DNA from 2 places in the Gallaecimonas pentaromativorans genome. Region 1 is predicted to be linked to the other one. Evidence: riboswitches for the same ligand, from Rfam matches in the RefSeq annotation. Region 1 holds a riboswitch; the other holds the start of a gene.

Region 1 (7,838 bases):
GTCAGGACACTGGTTCCCAGTTTGACAACAACGATCATCAGGCAGCTTCCGAGACATTAAAGCCCCGTTATACCTGCGCCTCAGGGCCTTGCCAATGCCTCGATATAGTGTTTTCGGCACACCGAGACATAACGGTCGTTGCCGCCTATCTCCACCTGGGCCCCTTCCTTGATGGGCTGGCCGTCAATGCCGACCCTAAGCACCCGGTTGGCCTTGCGGCCACAGTGGCAAACGGTCTTGAGCTCTACCAGCTTGTCGGCCCAGGCCAGCAGGTACTGGGCGCCTTCGAAAAGCTCGGCCCGAAAATCGGTACGAAGGCCAAAGGCCAGCACCGGAATACCGAGCTCGTCGACAATGCGGCAAAGCTGCGCCACCTGGGCTTTGGTCAGAAACTGGGCTTCGTCCAGCAGCAAGCAGTGAAAGCGTTGGGTATGGGAAAGCCCCAGCACCTCGGCAAAGAGATCGCTCTTGTCGTCAAAGACCTGGGCTTCGCTTTCCAGACCGATGCGAGAGCTGATAATGCCCTTGCCGCTGCGGTCGTCCACGGCGGCGGTGTAGAGGAGCACGTTCATGCCGCGCTCCTTGTAGTTGTACGCCGACTGCAGCAGGGACGTGGATTTCCCGGCATTCATCGCCGAGTAATAAAAATAAAGCTGGGCCATTTAGACTTCCTGTTTTTTGGGCGCCAGTGTACCCCATCCCCCCAGCAGCGTCACCGCTACCACCAGGGCGGCCAGCAGCGCACCCCACAGTGCCCAAAGGGGTAGCGCCAGGGCGCTAAGGCCATAACCGAGAACACAAAGCCCGGCAGCAAGGCCAGCGTAGGGCAGCTGGGTCAGCACATGGTCCATGTGCTCACACTCGGCCCCAGCCGACGACAAAATGGTGGTGTCGGAGGCCGGTGAGCAGTGGTCGCCAAAAACGGCGCCGGAAATAACGGCGCCAAGCGCCATGGGCAGCATAGCAGGCTCCACCAACTGGCCGGCCAGCGGCAGCATGATGCCAAAGGTGCCCCAGCTCGAGCCGGTGGCAAGGGCCATGACCATGGCCACCACAAAGAGCGCCAGGGGCATCCAGGGGCCGACCGAGGCCGCCTCGATAAGAGAGGCAAGGTAGCGGCCCACCGCCACGTCCTTCATCACCGCCGCCAGCAGCCAAGCGCTCAGCAACAGGTAAATGGCCGGCAGCATGGTCTTGGCCCCTTCCCAGGCGGTGGCAAGGCGCTGGGTCTTTTGCTTGAAAAAGCTCCAGGCAAGTGCCGGCACGGCGCCGAGCACCAGCGACAAACCCACGTTGGTGTTTTCAAGGGCGGCAATGGCCGAGAAGGGCCCACTGCTGGCAAAGGCGCCGGTGATAAAAAGCGCGGCCAGGGTTACCAGTATCAAGGCCAGTAGCGGCCCCAACAGCGGCATCAGCTGGCCCTTGGCTGCCTTTAGCTCGGCAGCGGCACTCGGCCTTGCCTTGGCCTTTTTCATGGCACCAAGATCCCAGTCAAACCAAGCGGTGATCAGCACAATGGTCAGCGCCAGCCAGGGGTAAAAAGCGGCTTGGCTCATGTCCACAAAAAGCCCCATGGGGCTCGCTGCCATGGGCGCCAACAAGGAGAGCATAAAAGCGCCCCAGGACGAGAGCGGCATCAGGGCGCAGACCGGCGCTGCGGTCGAATCAATGTAGTAGGCCAGGCGCTCGCGGCTCAGCCGGTAGCGGTCGGCCAGTGGCCGGGTGGCCTGCCCTACCGCCAGGGCGTTGAAATAATCGTCGATGAAAATCGCCAGGCCCAGGCCAACGCTCATCAAGCTGACCCCACGGCGAGTGGCGATACGGCTGGCGCAGGCTTCGGCAAAGGCCTGGGCGGCGCCGCTTGCCTGCAGCAGCCGGGACAGCGCCCCAAGCATCAGCAAAAAGCCCACGACTTGCAGCGTCCACCAGCTGATGCCGCCGTCGTAAAACAGCGCCAGGGCCTTGCCGGCAAGATAGCGAGGGGCATCGAAGCTACCGGCCAACAGCCAGGCACCGGTGGCCGAGCCCAGCAGCAGCGACAGCAAAATGCGCCGGGTGGCCAGGGCCAGCCCCAGGGTCAGTAAGGTGGGTAACAGCGCGAGGGAGGATTGGGAGAGATCGTTTAAGTCCATGGAATTTCCAAAAATTCCCATGGAGAACCACAAAAGGAGCCAGGGCCTTCGGTAGCGCTCCATAGTGATTGTTCAAACTATGGCAGTGGCGCAGCTTTCGCTTACGGCACCAGCCGGGCGGCTTGATATCGGCCCGACTTCGGCGTACTGACCTTTTGCCGGGGATCTTGGGCATCACCCTCCCCCCGGCGACTCTTCCAGGACGCACCTCTACTTGGCGGCGCGTACTCTGGCAGGGGTGGTAAGTGATTGCAAACAAAAAGTGCGCCACCAGGGCGCACTTTTTAGCCGAAGGCGCGGGCTCAGAGCTTGCTGGTCAGCTCCGGCACCAGCTCGAACAAATCCCCCACCAGGCCATAGTCGGCCACCTGGAAGATGGGCGCTTCCGGATCTTTATTGATGGCGACAATAACCTTGGAATCTTTCATGCCGGCCAGGTGCTGGATAGCGCCACTGATGCCCACGGCGATGTACAGATCCGGCGCCACTATCTTGCCGGTCTGGCCCACCTGCCAGTCGTTGGGCACAAAGCCGGCGTCAACCGCGGCCCGCGAAGCGCCGATGGCGCCGCCCAGTTTATCGGCCAGGGCTTCGAGCATTTTGAAGTTGTCGCCGCTTTGCAAGCCACGGCCGCCAGACACCACCACCCGGGCGCTGGCCAGCTCAGGGCGCTCGCTTTCGGTAAGCTCGGCGCTGACAAAGCGGCTGCGGCTGTTGTCCTGGCCAGCGGCCAGGTTCTCAACCGGGGCGCTATTGGCGCTGCCGGTGCCCTCAAAGGCGGCCGGGCGCACCGTAACCACTTTAATGGGGTCCAGCGCCTGGACAGTGGCAATGGCGTTACCGGCGTAGATGGGGCGGCAGAAGGTATCGGCGCTTTCTACGGCGACGATATCGGAGATCTGCGCCACATCCAGCAAGGCGGCAATGCGCGGCATCAGGTTCTTGCCGGTGGTGGAGCTGGCCGCCACCAAGTGGCTGTAAGCCGGCGCCAGGGCTACCAGGGTTTGACTCAGGCCTTCTGGCAGCGGATGCGCAAAACGCGCCTCATCCAGCACCAGGACTTTGGCGACACCATCAAGTTCAGTTGCAGCACGGATAACCTCCTGACACTGATGGCCGGCCACCAGCAAATGAATATCGTCGCCCATGGCCAGGGCAGCGCTCAGCACCCGCGCCGTTTCAGGCTTGAGGTGTTTGTTGTCGTGTTCGGCAATGACCAGAATGCTCATCAGATCACCTTCGCTTGGTTACGCAGTTTATCCACCAGGGCATCGACCCCATCTAGGATCTCCCCGCCTTGGCGCGCCGCTGGCGCCGCGACTTTAAGCACCTTCACCCGAGGCGCCAAATCCACCCCAAGGGCGGCGCCGTCCAGCACGTCCAGGGGTTTGCGCTTGGCCTTCATGATGTTGGGCAAGGTGGCGTAACGAGGCTCGTTCAGGCGAAGGTCGGTGGTCACTACTGCTGGCAGAGCCACGGCGATGGTTTCCAGGCCGCCGTCCACTTCCCGGGTGACCAGCAGCTCGCGCCCCTCGACCACCAACTTGGAGGCAAAGGTGGCCTGGGGCCAGTCGCTTAGGGCCGCCAGCATCTGGCCGGTTTGGTTGTTGTCAGAATCGATGGCTTGTTTACCGAGGATCGCTAAATCCGGGCTTTCCTGCTCGCACACCTTGGCCAGCAGTTTGGCCACCAGCAAGGAGTCGAGGCCGTCTTCGGTTTTAACCAGCACGGCGCGGTCGGCGCCCAGGGCCAGCGCGGTACGCAGCTGCTCCTGGCAGGCATCAGAGCCCACAGAGACCGCCACCACTTCGGTGGCAACGCCTTGTTCTTTAAGACGTACCGCCTCTTCTACCGCGATTTCACAAAAGGGGTTGATGGCCATTTTCACGTTGGCCAGGTCAACGGCGCTGTTGTCGGATTTGACCCGCACCTTGACGTTGTAATCGATGACGCGTTTGACGGCGACCAGTACCTTCATGGGTTGTACCTCTGGGCTCATCCAAGCCGGCCACTGGACCGGCGCAACCTTTACCGTCAAAATACTTACTGTTAACGTAAACGTCAACCTGACAAGTCACAGATAAGAGCAGCCCCCAAGGCTACCGAGGAGCCCTTATGGAACGCGAAACCATGGAATTTGATGTCGTCATCGTCGGCGCCGGCCCAGCCGGGCTGAGTGCCGCCTGTCGCTTAAAGCAGTTGGCGCCAGAGCTGATGGTTTGTGTGGTGGAAAAAGGCTCGGAGGTGGGGGCCCATATTCTGAGCGGCGCCCTGTTCGAGCCCCGCGCCTTAAATGAGTTGTTTCCCGATTGGCAGCAGCGCCAGGCGCCCCTCACCACGGCCGTCAATAAAGACGCCCTGTACCTTTTAAAAGAAAACGGCGAAGTGGAATTGCCAGGCTGGGCCATCCCCCCTTCCATGCACAACAACGGCAATTACATCATCAGTCTTGGCAACCTGTGCCGCTGGCTGGCCGAACAGGCCGAAGCCCTGGGGGTGGAGATTTACCCGGGCTTTCCCGCCGCCGACATCCTCTATGGCGCCGACAACCAGGTCATCGGCATTCAAACCGGCGATATGGGCCGCTTAAAAGACGGCAGTGAAGGCCCGCAGTTTCAGCCCGGCATGCAGCTTTTGGCCAAATACACCCTCTTTGCCGAGGGTTGCCGGGGCCACCTTGGCAAGGAGCTTATCGAGCGCTTTGCGCTCGACAAAGGTAAAGATCCCCAGCACTACGCCCTGGGGTTCAAGGAGCTGTGGCGTATTCCCAAGGCCCAGCACCAGCCTGGCCTGGTGGTCCACGGCGCCGGTTGGCCCTTGGACGACACCGCCAGCGGCGGCAGCTTTCTCTACCACCTTGACGACGACTTGGTGTCGGTGGGGCTGATCGTCGATTTGAACTACCGCGACCCTTACCTCTCGCCCTTTGACGAATTCCAGCGCCTAAAGCACCACCCGCTTTTTGCAAAGTATTTAAGCGGCGGCGAACGGCTCAGCTATGGCGCCCGCGCCATCGCCAAGGGCGGCTTTAACGCCCTGCCCCAGACGGTGTTCCCCGGCGGCCTCTTGATAGGCTGCGACGCCGGCACCCTGAACTTTGCCAAGATAAAAGGCAGCCACACCGCCATGAAGTCCGGCATGCTGGCCGCCGAAGCGGTAGCGGCGACACTGACTGGCAGCCAGCCGCTGACTCCACAGAGCTTTGATGAACGCTTTACTCAATCCTGGCTTTATCAGGAGCTTTACCAGCACCGTAATTTCGGGGCGGCGCTCCATAAATGGGGGCCGCTGTGGGGCGGCGCCTTTAACTGGTTCGAACAAAAATGCCTGGCCAATAAAGCGCCCTGGACCCTTTCCGACGCCATTGCCGACCACCAGCAATTGGAAACCATTGATTCCCACAGGCCGCGTGAATATCCCAAACCCGATGGAAAATTAAGCTTCGACAGGTTGAGTTCAGTTTTTATTTCCAACACCAACCACGAAGAAAACCAGCCTTGCCATTTAAAACTCAAGGATCCCTCGCTGCCGGTAAGCTACAACTTGCCAAATTTTGCCGAACCGGCGCAGCGTTACTGCCCGGCTGGAGTTTATGAGATTGTTGATGAAGGGGACGCAAGACGTTTACAAATCAATGCACAAAACTGCATCCACTGTAAAACCTGCGATATAAAAGACCCCTCATTGAATATTCGCTGGTGCCCTCCGGAAGGGGGTGGCGGGCCAAATTACCCCAATATGTAAGAAAAAAAGCAGCAAAAGCTGCTTTTTTTCTTTTAAGGGCTTGCAAGAAAGGCAATCCTTTTTTAAAAATAGAGTATCTTCATTCCTTGCTAATCTCTTAAGGGAACTTCAATGTCAGATTTTCTGCAAATTCTGGGCAACCAACGTCGCCTGAACGCCGCCACTAAAGAACTCACCCTGGCCGAGCTCGAAGAAATCAAAGGCAAACTGGACGCGATCATCGCGTCTCGCGCCGAAGAAGAAGCCGAGCGTCAAAAAGAAGAAGCCGAGCGCACCGCTAAAATCGACGAGCTGCGTAAAGCCATGGCTGAAGCCGGCATTTCTGCAGAAGACATCCTGGGCGGCGCTGCCGCTGCTCCTTCTCGCCGCGGCGGCAAAGGCGCCAAGCGTCCTGCCAAATACCGCCTGGAAAAAGACGGTGAAGAGCACCAGTGGACCGGCATTGGCCGTATGCCCAAAGTATTCAAGGAAATCGTCGACAACGGCGGTAGCCTGGACAAGTACCTGATCAAATAAGTTTCAGGTATTTGCAAAAAAGGGCCTTAAGGCCCTTTTTTATTTTCCGCTTATTCCTGTTTTGCCGTAGCAATAGCACGCCGTTACTGCGCTCAAAAAAACACCACTTCAAAAGGCCGCTGAAATTTCCTCCGCCAGCACCACCGCATTTACCGCGCCAGCAGCAGCTGAGCCGTCCTTAAAGCCCAGCTTGCTAAACCTTGACTGAAATAGCCCACAAGGCCAGACATCAGCCACCAGCAACAATCATTTACAAAATCTCAGGTAGTTGATTTTAAATTAAATTAGCTATGCCGCCTTGGGCTTTCGGCAAAGCCTGGCAACAAAAAGGCCGCTTGCGCGGCCTTTGGTATCAGAATTTACTGTGGGCAGGGCAACAACTTTCGTCGTCGCTTTCCAGGGCATGGTGCCCTTCTTCTTTTTTCGCTGCCAGGTAACGGGCGTTATGAGCGTTACGGTAAACCCGGGTGCCGACTCTGTCGTCCACATGAATACCGTTGGCTTGCAATTGGGCAATTTTGCGCGGGTTGTTGGTCAACAGCCGAATATGGTCAATCCCAAGGGCTTTTAACATTTCGGCCGCGACAGTGAAATCGCGCTGGTCGTCTTCAAACCCTAAGGCGCGATTGGCCTCGTAGGTATTCATGCCTTCGTCTTGCAGGGCATAGGCGTCCAATTTATTGATAAGGCCAATACCGCGGCCTTCTTGGCGCAGGTAAAGAATAAGGCCACCTTCGGCACTGATGCGCACTATGGCTTCTTCCAATTGCGGGCCGCAATCGCAGCGGGCAGACATAAACACATCGCCGGTTACGCACTCGGAGTGCATCCGCACCAGCGGCTCGCTGCGCTGCCAGTCGCCAAGGGCCAGGGCAAAGTGCTCCTTGCCGTCAGCCAGATTATCGAAGGTGATGAAGGTCGCCAGGTAACGGCCTCCAAGAACAGGGATCTCTACCTGACGTCGTACCTTGACTGCCATATCGCCAGTATCAGCTGTCATCGCTTCACCTATACATCACGATTTATCGCAAGGTTGCCCCTGCTCTTAAGAAAATGCTTTTTAAGCTTAGCCCCAACACCTTTGGGGGTGCCATGATAGATCAGTCGCGCCATTTAAAAACCCCTGAAAAAGGAATGACTTTGTTCGCTTTCCTGCAAAGCCGATCACAAGGGCCATTTCACTGGATGCATCCCGGTGCCGACTTGGCTAGAATGTGGCGCCTTTTTGGCGGCATTTTTTCATTTGAGGTAGAGCATGAGTAACCAGACCGTCGGCTTTGTCAGCCTGGGCTGCCCCAAGAACCTGGTGGATTCCGAGCGGATCCTGACCCAACTGCGGGTTGAGGGCTATAACATTGTGCCCAGCTACAACGATGCCGATCTGGTGATCGTCAACACCTGCGGCTTTATCGACAGCGCCGTGCAAGAATCCCTGGACGCTATCGG
Region 2 (7,838 bases), on a different contig from region 1:
CTATGCCCAACAGAGGGATTTTGTTACTTTTCAGGCTCCACAACCTTGTTCAACGGAGGAACAGATGGCAACCCAAGCCATAGATGCAATGATGCAAGACGCCTTTACCAAGCTGCCCAAGGCGGATGCCAGCTTGAGCGAACTGCTCAGATTTAGCTTCGAGTACAACCCTTCTGAACTTTTCATGGCCGCATGGGGTGAGGAATATCGCGAACGGGCAGAAGCGCTGTGGGCGGCGTCAACGCAGGCGTTTAAAGCGCAAAAGGCCACAGGCTACAGCCCGGAGCAAGTGCTGCTGTGCATGGCATTTGATGCGGCGATTGCCCCATACACCGGTGCGCCCGAGTCTTTAGTTCTGGCTTACCAAAGGGCCATGCTGCAAGAGCTAAGGGCAGCTGCACCTTGCTGATAGCTAGGGCTGAGTAGACACAAAAAAAGCCGGATAAACCGGCTTTTTTTGTGTCAGAAAGTCTGGCCATCACAAAGGCGCAAAATCACTCTCATCCAACCTTTCCAGATTGTCATAAAAATGGGGCAGGGCGGCTTCTACCAAGTCGCCTTTTTCGGTGTGGGCGACGTTATAGAGGGCTTCGCCTTCGTGTACCAAGGGCAGGGTGGCCTGGCCGATAACAATGCCGTCTACCGGGCTTTTTATCACCACCGGTGTGCTGCCGGTGGGGTCGGTAATGTGAGCCATCACTTCGCCTTTACTCACCGCGTCGCCTATGGCTTTGGTGCTTAGCAAAATGCCCGAGGCATTGGCCCGTACCCAGCGGCTTTCCTGGGCGATTTGCGGGGTTAGCTGGCGGCTTGGGGCCTTGGCAGGGGGCAACATGCCCAGGTGGCGCATCACGTTGACGATACCGCGAAGGCCGGCGCGGATGGCAAATTCGTCAAAGCGCAGCGCTTCACCGGCTTCGTAAAGCAGCACCGGGCAGCCGTTTTCGGCGGCGGTAGCGCGCAAGGAGCCGTCGCGCAGCTCGGCGTTGAGAATAACCGGCACCCGAAACGCCTTGGCCATGGCCAGAGCGTCGTGGTCGTTCAGTGAGGTGCGAATTTGCGGCAGGTTGGTGCGGTGTTTGGCGCCGGTGTGCAGGTCAATGCCGTGGCTGGCGTTGGCCACAATCTCGCTCATAAAGGTATGGGCGAGCCTTGATGTCATGGAGCCTTTGGCGGAGCCCGGGAAGGCGCGGTTAAGGTCGCGCCGGTCCGGCAGGTAGCGACTCTTGCTGGTGTAGCCGTAGACATTGACCACCGGCACCAGGATCAGGGTGCCGGTGATGCGTTTAACAAAGGAGCTGGCCAGCAGCCGGCGCACTATCTCGACGCCGTTGATTTCATCGCCATGGATGGCGGCGCTGACAAAAAGCCTTGGGCCGTCTTTTTTACCGCGAATAACGGTTACCGGCATGTCCAGGGCCGCGTTGGTGTAGAGCGGCGGCACCGGCAGCTTGATATCGACCCGGCTGCCGGGTTTGATGCTAACGCCGCCCAGTTCCATGGTTAGCCCTTACCTTTGGTTTTGGTGGCGTGGGGTTTGGCGGTTTTCTCGATGTACTCGATGATGGCGCCGCCCACGTCGATACCGGTGGATTTTTCAATGCCTTCCAGGCCAGGAGAGCTGTTCACTTCCATTACCAGCGGACCGTGATTGGAGCGCAGCAAGTCAACACCGGCTACCCCAAGGCCCATGATCTTGGCGCTGCGCACCGCGGTGGAGCGCTCCTCGGGGGTAATTTTGATTGACTGGGCGCTGCCGCCACGGTGCAGGTTGGAGCGGAACTCGCCGTCTTTGGCCTGGCGCTGCATGGAGGCCACCACTTTGTCGCCCACCACGATGCAGCGGATGTCGGCGCCGCCGGCTTCCTTGATGTATTCCTGCACCAAAAAGCGGCCGCCAAGGCTACGGAAGGCCTCGATGGTACTTTCGGCCGCCTTGCGGGTTTCGGCCAGCACCACCCCTTTGCCCTGGGTGCTTTCCAGCAGTTTTACCACCAGCGGCGCGCCGCCCACCATTTCGATTAGGTCGTCGGTGGCCTTGGTGGAGTGGGCAAAGCCGGTGATGGGCAGGCCGATGCCTTTACGGGCCAGCAGTTGCAGGCTGCGCAGCTTGTCGCGAGAGCGGGAAATAGCCACCGATTCGTTGACGCTGTATACCCCCATCATCTCGAACTGGCGCACCACGGCGGTGCCGTAAAAAGTGACCGAGGCGCCGATGCGGGGAATGATGGCGTCGGGGTTTTCCAGCTCTTTGCCGCCGTAGTGAATGCTGGGCCTGTGGGAGGCGATATTCATGTAGCAAAGCAGGTGGTTAAGCACCTGCACCTCATGGCCCCGGCTCTCGGCCGCTTCCACCAGACGACGGGTAGAATACAGATCAGTGTTTCGGGACAGGATGCCGATCTTCATGGTAATTCCCTGATAAAGTAGGGGAACCGGTCGGGCACTTACGGGCAGTGGGCGGCCGGAAAAAGGTGCTGCATCATATAGCAGTGTTGAACACTAACCTAGTGGATCTCGACGACTTTTTAAACCGGAGCAACCATGGAAACTGTGGCGGTATTTTGCGGTTCCAGGCCGGGGGTTAACCCTCTGTTTAAAAGCGCGGCCAGGGCCCTGGGCCAATGCCTGGCCGAGCGCAATATTAGCTTGGTGTACGGCGGTGGCCGGGTGGGGTTGATGGGCACAGTGGCCGACGCGGTGCTGGCAGCCGGCGGCAAGGCCATCGGCGTTATTCCCCAGGCCCTTTTAGATAAAGAAGTGGGCCACAAGGGGTTGACCAAGCTGCACATCGTGCGCGACATGCACGAGCGCAAGGCGATGATGGCCCAGCTCTCCGGCGGCTTTATCGCGCTGCCAGGGGGCGCCGGTACCCTTGAAGAAGTGGCCGAAGTGTGGACCTGGGCCATGCTTGGCTACCACCACAAGCCCATTGGCCTTTTAAACCTGGCCGGCTTTTACAACCCGCTGATCGCCCAGTCGCAAAACTATGTGAACGAGGGCTTTTTAGACGAGCGCCACCACCAGATGCTGATAGTGGAAACCGAGCCCGGCGCCATGCTTGAGCGCTTTTTGGATTACCAGGCCCCCGCCTCCAAGTGGGGCTAAAAAAAACGCCCCTTTCGGGGCGTTTTTGCTATGAAGCCGCAGCGATTTTAAGGCGCTCAAACAGCCGCTCGTGCAACCGGGCAATGGCCTGCGGCCCGTCTTTTTCTTCCACCAGCAGGCACAGGTTGTGGGGGCTGGCGCCGTGGCAAATCAGCGGCACATTGATGCCCCCTAGGGCATCGAATACCTCGGCCGCCACCTTGGGAGTGGTGTTGAGGTTGTCGCCCACCAGCGCCACCAGGGCCAGGCCTTCTTGCACTTCGATGGTGCCAAGGGTTTTCAGCTCTTCCAGCACACTTTCATCCAAGGCCTGCTCTGAGCCGCGCTCGTCGAGGGTCAGGGCGATGGAGATCTCGGAGGTGGTTACCAAATCCACCGAGATCTGGTGCTTGGCCAGCAGGGTAAAGGCGCGGGCCAAAAAGCCGTAGCTGTAGAGCATCTCGGGGCTGGTTATTTTCAACAGGGTCTGGTTTTTACGCAGCGCCAGGGCCGCGTAGCGGCGCTCGCCGGTTACTTCACGGCGAATAACGGTGCCGCCGGAGGCGTCCAAGGTAGAGCCGATAAACACCGGAATGTCGTGGCGCATGGCCGGCCACAGGGTTTTGGGGTGCAATACCTTGGCGCCAAAGGTGGCCAGCTCGGCGGCCTGGGCAAAAGACAGCTCCGCCAAAGGGCGGGCTTTGGGGGCCAGGCGCGGGTCTGTGGTGTACAGGCCTTTGACGTCGGTCCAAATCTCAACCCAGTCGGCATCGGCCCCTTCGGCCAGCAGCGCCGCGGAATAATCGGAGCCGCCGCGGCCAAGGGTGGTGAGATTGCCGTCGATATCGGCGCCGACAAAGCCTTCGGTGACCAAAATTTCGCCTTGATGGTCGTTAAGGGCGACCTGCACCTGTTGGCGGGTGCGGGCGACATCGGGCTCGGCATGGCCGAACTGGCTGTCGGTGGCAATCAGGAAACGGGCTGGCAGCTGCACGGCAGGCATACCCAGCTGGCGCAGACGCTCGGCAAAAAACAGGCTGGAAAAACGCTCGCCCAAGGACAGTAACTGGTCACGGGCCTGGCCGGCACAGGGGCCGGAGGCGTCCAGTTCTTCCATCAGGGTCCAGTAGGTGGCCTTAAGGGCATCGGGCTCGCCCAGGGCGTCGAAGAAATGCTGCTCGCGATCGCGGATAAGATTACGGAAATTTTCGGCGGTGGCGCTGTCCTTGGCTTGGCTCAGGCCAACCAGGGCATTGGTTACACCGGCAGCGGCGCTGACCACAACGATACGGGATTCGGGTTGATTGGCTACCAGTTGGGCGCTGCGGCCCTGGGCATCGTAGTCAGCAACGGAAGTGCCGCCAAATTTCAGTACGCGGCTAGCGGGGATGTTCATAGCTCTCCTTGAATTCAAGCAAAGAGAGCGCCTGGGACCGGCAGACAACAAAAGACGAGACTGCTTGTACCAGAAGCGCTCCACCAACAGGTGACAGTCAACAGGATTCAACCTGTCTGACCGATGACAGTGCGCGCCCCCGCGCAAGGTCATCTCGGCGTTTACCCCCTGGCCAGCCGTCTAAGGGAAAGGGCCCCTCGTGCTGGTTACCTGGAAAACGCACCTCTTCTGGTCCTAAAAAATTCAGGACGGCGGCAGTTTTCCAAAATGCGCCGGCAAGATCAAGCCCTCGGCTGCATTTTTATTCAGCATTGTCGTCGCTGTCTGGCGCGCTTTGTGCTTCAGATTCTGGTACCGGCAAAGGCCAGCCCCCCAAGGCCTGCCAGCGGTTGACGATATGGCAAAACAGCTGGGCGGTGCGCTCGGCGTCGTAGTCGGCGGCGTGGGCCTCGGCGTTGGAGAACTCCAGCCCGGCGGCGACGCAGGCCTTAGCCAGCACCGTTTGGCCAAGGGCCAGGGCCGCCAGGGTGGTGGTGTCGAAGCTCACAAAGGGGTGAAAGGGCGAGCGCTTCTGGTTGGTCCGTTCGATGACGGCGTTAAGAAAGCCAAGGTCAAAGGCGGCGTTGTGGCCCACCAAAATGGCCCGCTGGCAATCGGCAGTCTTCATGCGCTTTCGCACCTGCTTGAAGATGTCTTTGAGCGCTTCGTCTTCGTCTACCGCCAGGCGCAGCGGGTGCCAGGGGTCGGTGATGCCGGTAAATTTCAGCGCGGCGTCTTCGAGATTGGCTCCTTCAAAAGGCAAGACATTGTGAAAAAGCGTCTCGACGACGAAAAAACGCCCCTGGGCGTCTATATCGATAAGGGTGGCCGCAATCTGCAACAGGGCATCGGTCTTGGCGTTGAATCCGGCAGTTTCCACATCGATGATCACTGGGTAAAAACCGCGGAAACGCTGACTAAGAGTTGTTGACATGGAATACTGTGACTAGTGGCCGGGGGGCCATTATGACAAAAGCGGGCAAATCCCTAAAGTTGCAAAAAGACCTGCCGACACAGTAGTAGAGGTAGGGGAGAGTCTATGCTGTCCAAGTCTTTACACATCACTGCTGTTGCTGCACTGGTTATCCTGGCCGCCCAACCGGCGCCTGTGGATGCCGGCGTACGCTACTACGCAGCCAGCCTGGGCCAGTCCCAATGGCAGGTAACGGCGTCAAACCCGTTGCAATGCCGGCTGGAACACCACATTCCCCATTACGGGGTGGCGGTGTTCAGTGCCCGTGCCAGCCGCAAGGAAAACCTGCAGTTTGCCATGGCGCTTAAAGACGGCCCCAGCCAACGCACCGTTGCCACCCTGGCCAGTGTTCCCCCTGTTTGGCAACCGGGCCTCAAAGCCGAACCCCTGGGGCAGGTGTCGCTCTACCCGCGCTACCCGGCGGAAGTAACAGACGACAGGGCCTGGGACATGCTCTCCGAGCTGGACGCTGGCCGTTTCCCCACTTTGACCTATCCTGATCGCCTTGGCCGCAACAAGGTGTCGGTGGCGCTGTCTTCCGGCAACTTCAAAAAAGGCTACGAGGATTTTGTCTCTTGCCTGGGCGGCCTGCTGCCGGTGAGCTTTGAGGACATCTCCTTCTCGGTGCTCAACTACAAGAAAAACTCCTCGTCGCTGACCGAAGAATCATTGGCGCGCCTGGATTTGATTGGCCAGTATCTGGCCAACGACAACCACTTCTCCAGCATCGATATCGCCGCCTACTCCGACTCCTACGGCGGCCGCTGGGCCAACGAAGAGCTCTCTAAAAAGCGCGCCAAGGCCATCAAGGAATACCTGGTGGGCAAAGGGCTGCCGGCGGACCGCATCAGCACCGAAGGCTATGGCGAGAAGCGTCATATCGCCTCCAACAACACCGAAGAGGGCAGGGCCCTTAACCGCCGGGTGGTGTTGCAAATCAAACGCTGACAAAAAAGGCACCTTCGGGTGCCTTTTTTCATGGTTTGCCGTTAGTTGCCCAGGCCTTTGCCTGCGTCTTTTTTGGCAATAAATTCAATCTTGTAGCCGTCAGGGTCTTCGACGAAGGCGATAACGGTGCTGCCGCCCAGTACCGGGCCCGGCTCGCGGGTCACCTTGCCGCCTTTGGCCCGCACTTCTTCGCACAGGGCATAGATGTCGTCGGCTTCGATGGCGATATGGCCGTAGGCGCTACCCAAGTCGTAGCTCTCGACGCCCCAGTTGTAAGTCAGCTCGATAACGGTGTGGTCGATTTCATCGCCGTAGCCCACGAAGGCCAGGCTGTATTTGTACTCGGTGTTGTCGGACTGGCGCAGCAGTTTCATGCCGAGCACTTGTGTGTAGAAGGCGATGGATTTGTCCAGGTTGCCAACCCGCAGCATGGTGTGAAGAAGTCGCATTGCTCACCTCGTTGTTTCAGATGTCGATTTTGTCTTTGAATTCGCAAAGATCTTCAATAATACAAGACCCGCAGCGGGGCTTGCGCGCGATACAGGTGTAGCGGCCGTGCAGGATAAGCCAGTGGTGCACGTCCACTTTAAATTCTTTGGGTACCACCTTTTCCAGCTTGTCTTCCACCGCCCGCACGTCTTTGCCGGGGGCAAACTTGGTGCGGTTGGAGACCCGGAAAATATGGGTGTCTACGGCGATGGTGGGCCAGCCAAAAGCGGTGTTGAGCACCACGTTGGCGGTTTTGCGGCCCACCCCTGGCAGGGCTTCCAAGGCCTCGCGGCTTTCGGGCACCTCGCCGCCGTGCTCATCGAGCAGGATACGGCACATCTTATGGACGTTCTCGGCCTTGGCATTAAAAAGGCCGATGGTCTTGATGTAATCCTTGAGGCCATCGACCCCCAAATCCCAGATGGCCTTAGGGGTGTTGGCGGCCGGGAACAGCTTGTCGGTGGCCTTGTTGACCCCGACATCGGTAGCCTGGGCCGAGAGGGTTACCGCCACCAGCAGCTCGAAGGGGGTGCTGAAGTTCAGCTCGGTGGTGGGATGGGGGTTGGCATCGCGCAGCCGGGTCAGGATCTCGATACGTTTTTGCTGGTTCATCAGTCTGCCGTGGTTACCCGCACCCGCTCGGCCTTGACCACCGGTGCCGGCGCGGTTTTGCGTTGTCGTTGCTGGTCGATGACCTTTTTAAGGGCAATCAGGAAACCCAGGCCAATAAAGGCTCCCGGCGGCAGCAGGGCCACCAGGAATTTGGCGTCGAAGTGGAACACCTCGATACGCAGGCTCTTGGCCCAGTCACCCAGCAGGAGATCGGCGCCGTCAAAGAGGGTGCCCTGGCCAATCACCTCCCGAAGCCCGCCCAGCACCACCAGCACGGCGGTAAAGCCAAGGCCC

Evidence for each region. A riboswitch is a leader RNA that binds a small molecule or an ion and turns the genes downstream of it on or off. The one in region 1 is predicted to bind lysine.
Region 2: it holds a riboswitch for lysine, as region 1 does, so the genes downstream of both, lysC (lysine-sensitive aspartokinase 3) here and EDC28_RS12915 (Na+/H+ antiporter NhaC family protein) in region 1, are expected to answer to the same signal.

The regions. Positions count from the first base shown of each region.
Region 1 is NZ_RJUL01000006.1:306,493-314,330, forward strand. It holds gene proB (glutamate 5-kinase) at 1-38, opposite strand, end outside; gene EDC28_RS12910 (thymidine kinase) at 81-662, opposite strand; gene EDC28_RS12915 (Na+/H+ antiporter NhaC family protein) at 663-2,132, opposite strand; lysine riboswitch at 2,177-2,353, opposite strand; gene EDC28_RS12920 (electron transfer flavoprotein subunit alpha/FixB family protein) at 2,435-3,361, opposite strand; gene EDC28_RS12925 (electron transfer flavoprotein subunit beta/FixA family protein) at 3,361-4,110, opposite strand; gene EDC28_RS12930 (electron transfer flavoprotein-ubiquinone oxidoreductase) at 4,248-5,876, shown strand; gene EDC28_RS12935 (H-NS histone family protein) at 5,988-6,392, shown strand; gene ribA (GTP cyclohydrolase II) at 6,745-7,392, opposite strand; gene rimO (30S ribosomal protein S12 methylthiotransferase RimO) at 7,648-7,838, shown strand, end outside.
Region 2 is NZ_RJUL01000002.1:476,526-484,363, reverse strand. It holds gene EDC28_RS05125 (hypothetical protein) at 65-409, shown strand; gene EDC28_RS05120 (succinylglutamate desuccinylase/aspartoacylase family protein) at 479-1,501, opposite strand; gene rimK (30S ribosomal protein S6--L-glutamate ligase) at 1,504-2,409, opposite strand; gene EDC28_RS05110 (LOG family protein) at 2,545-3,108, shown strand; gene lysC (lysine-sensitive aspartokinase 3) at 3,137-4,483, opposite strand; lysine riboswitch at 4,549-4,719, opposite strand; gene rnt (ribonuclease T) at 4,785-5,456, opposite strand; gene EDC28_RS05095 (flagellar protein MotY) at 5,562-6,443, shown strand; gene gloA (lactoylglutathione lyase) at 6,485-6,892, opposite strand; gene nth (endonuclease III) at 6,909-7,544, opposite strand; gene EDC28_RS05080 (electron transport complex subunit E) at 7,544-7,838, opposite strand, start outside.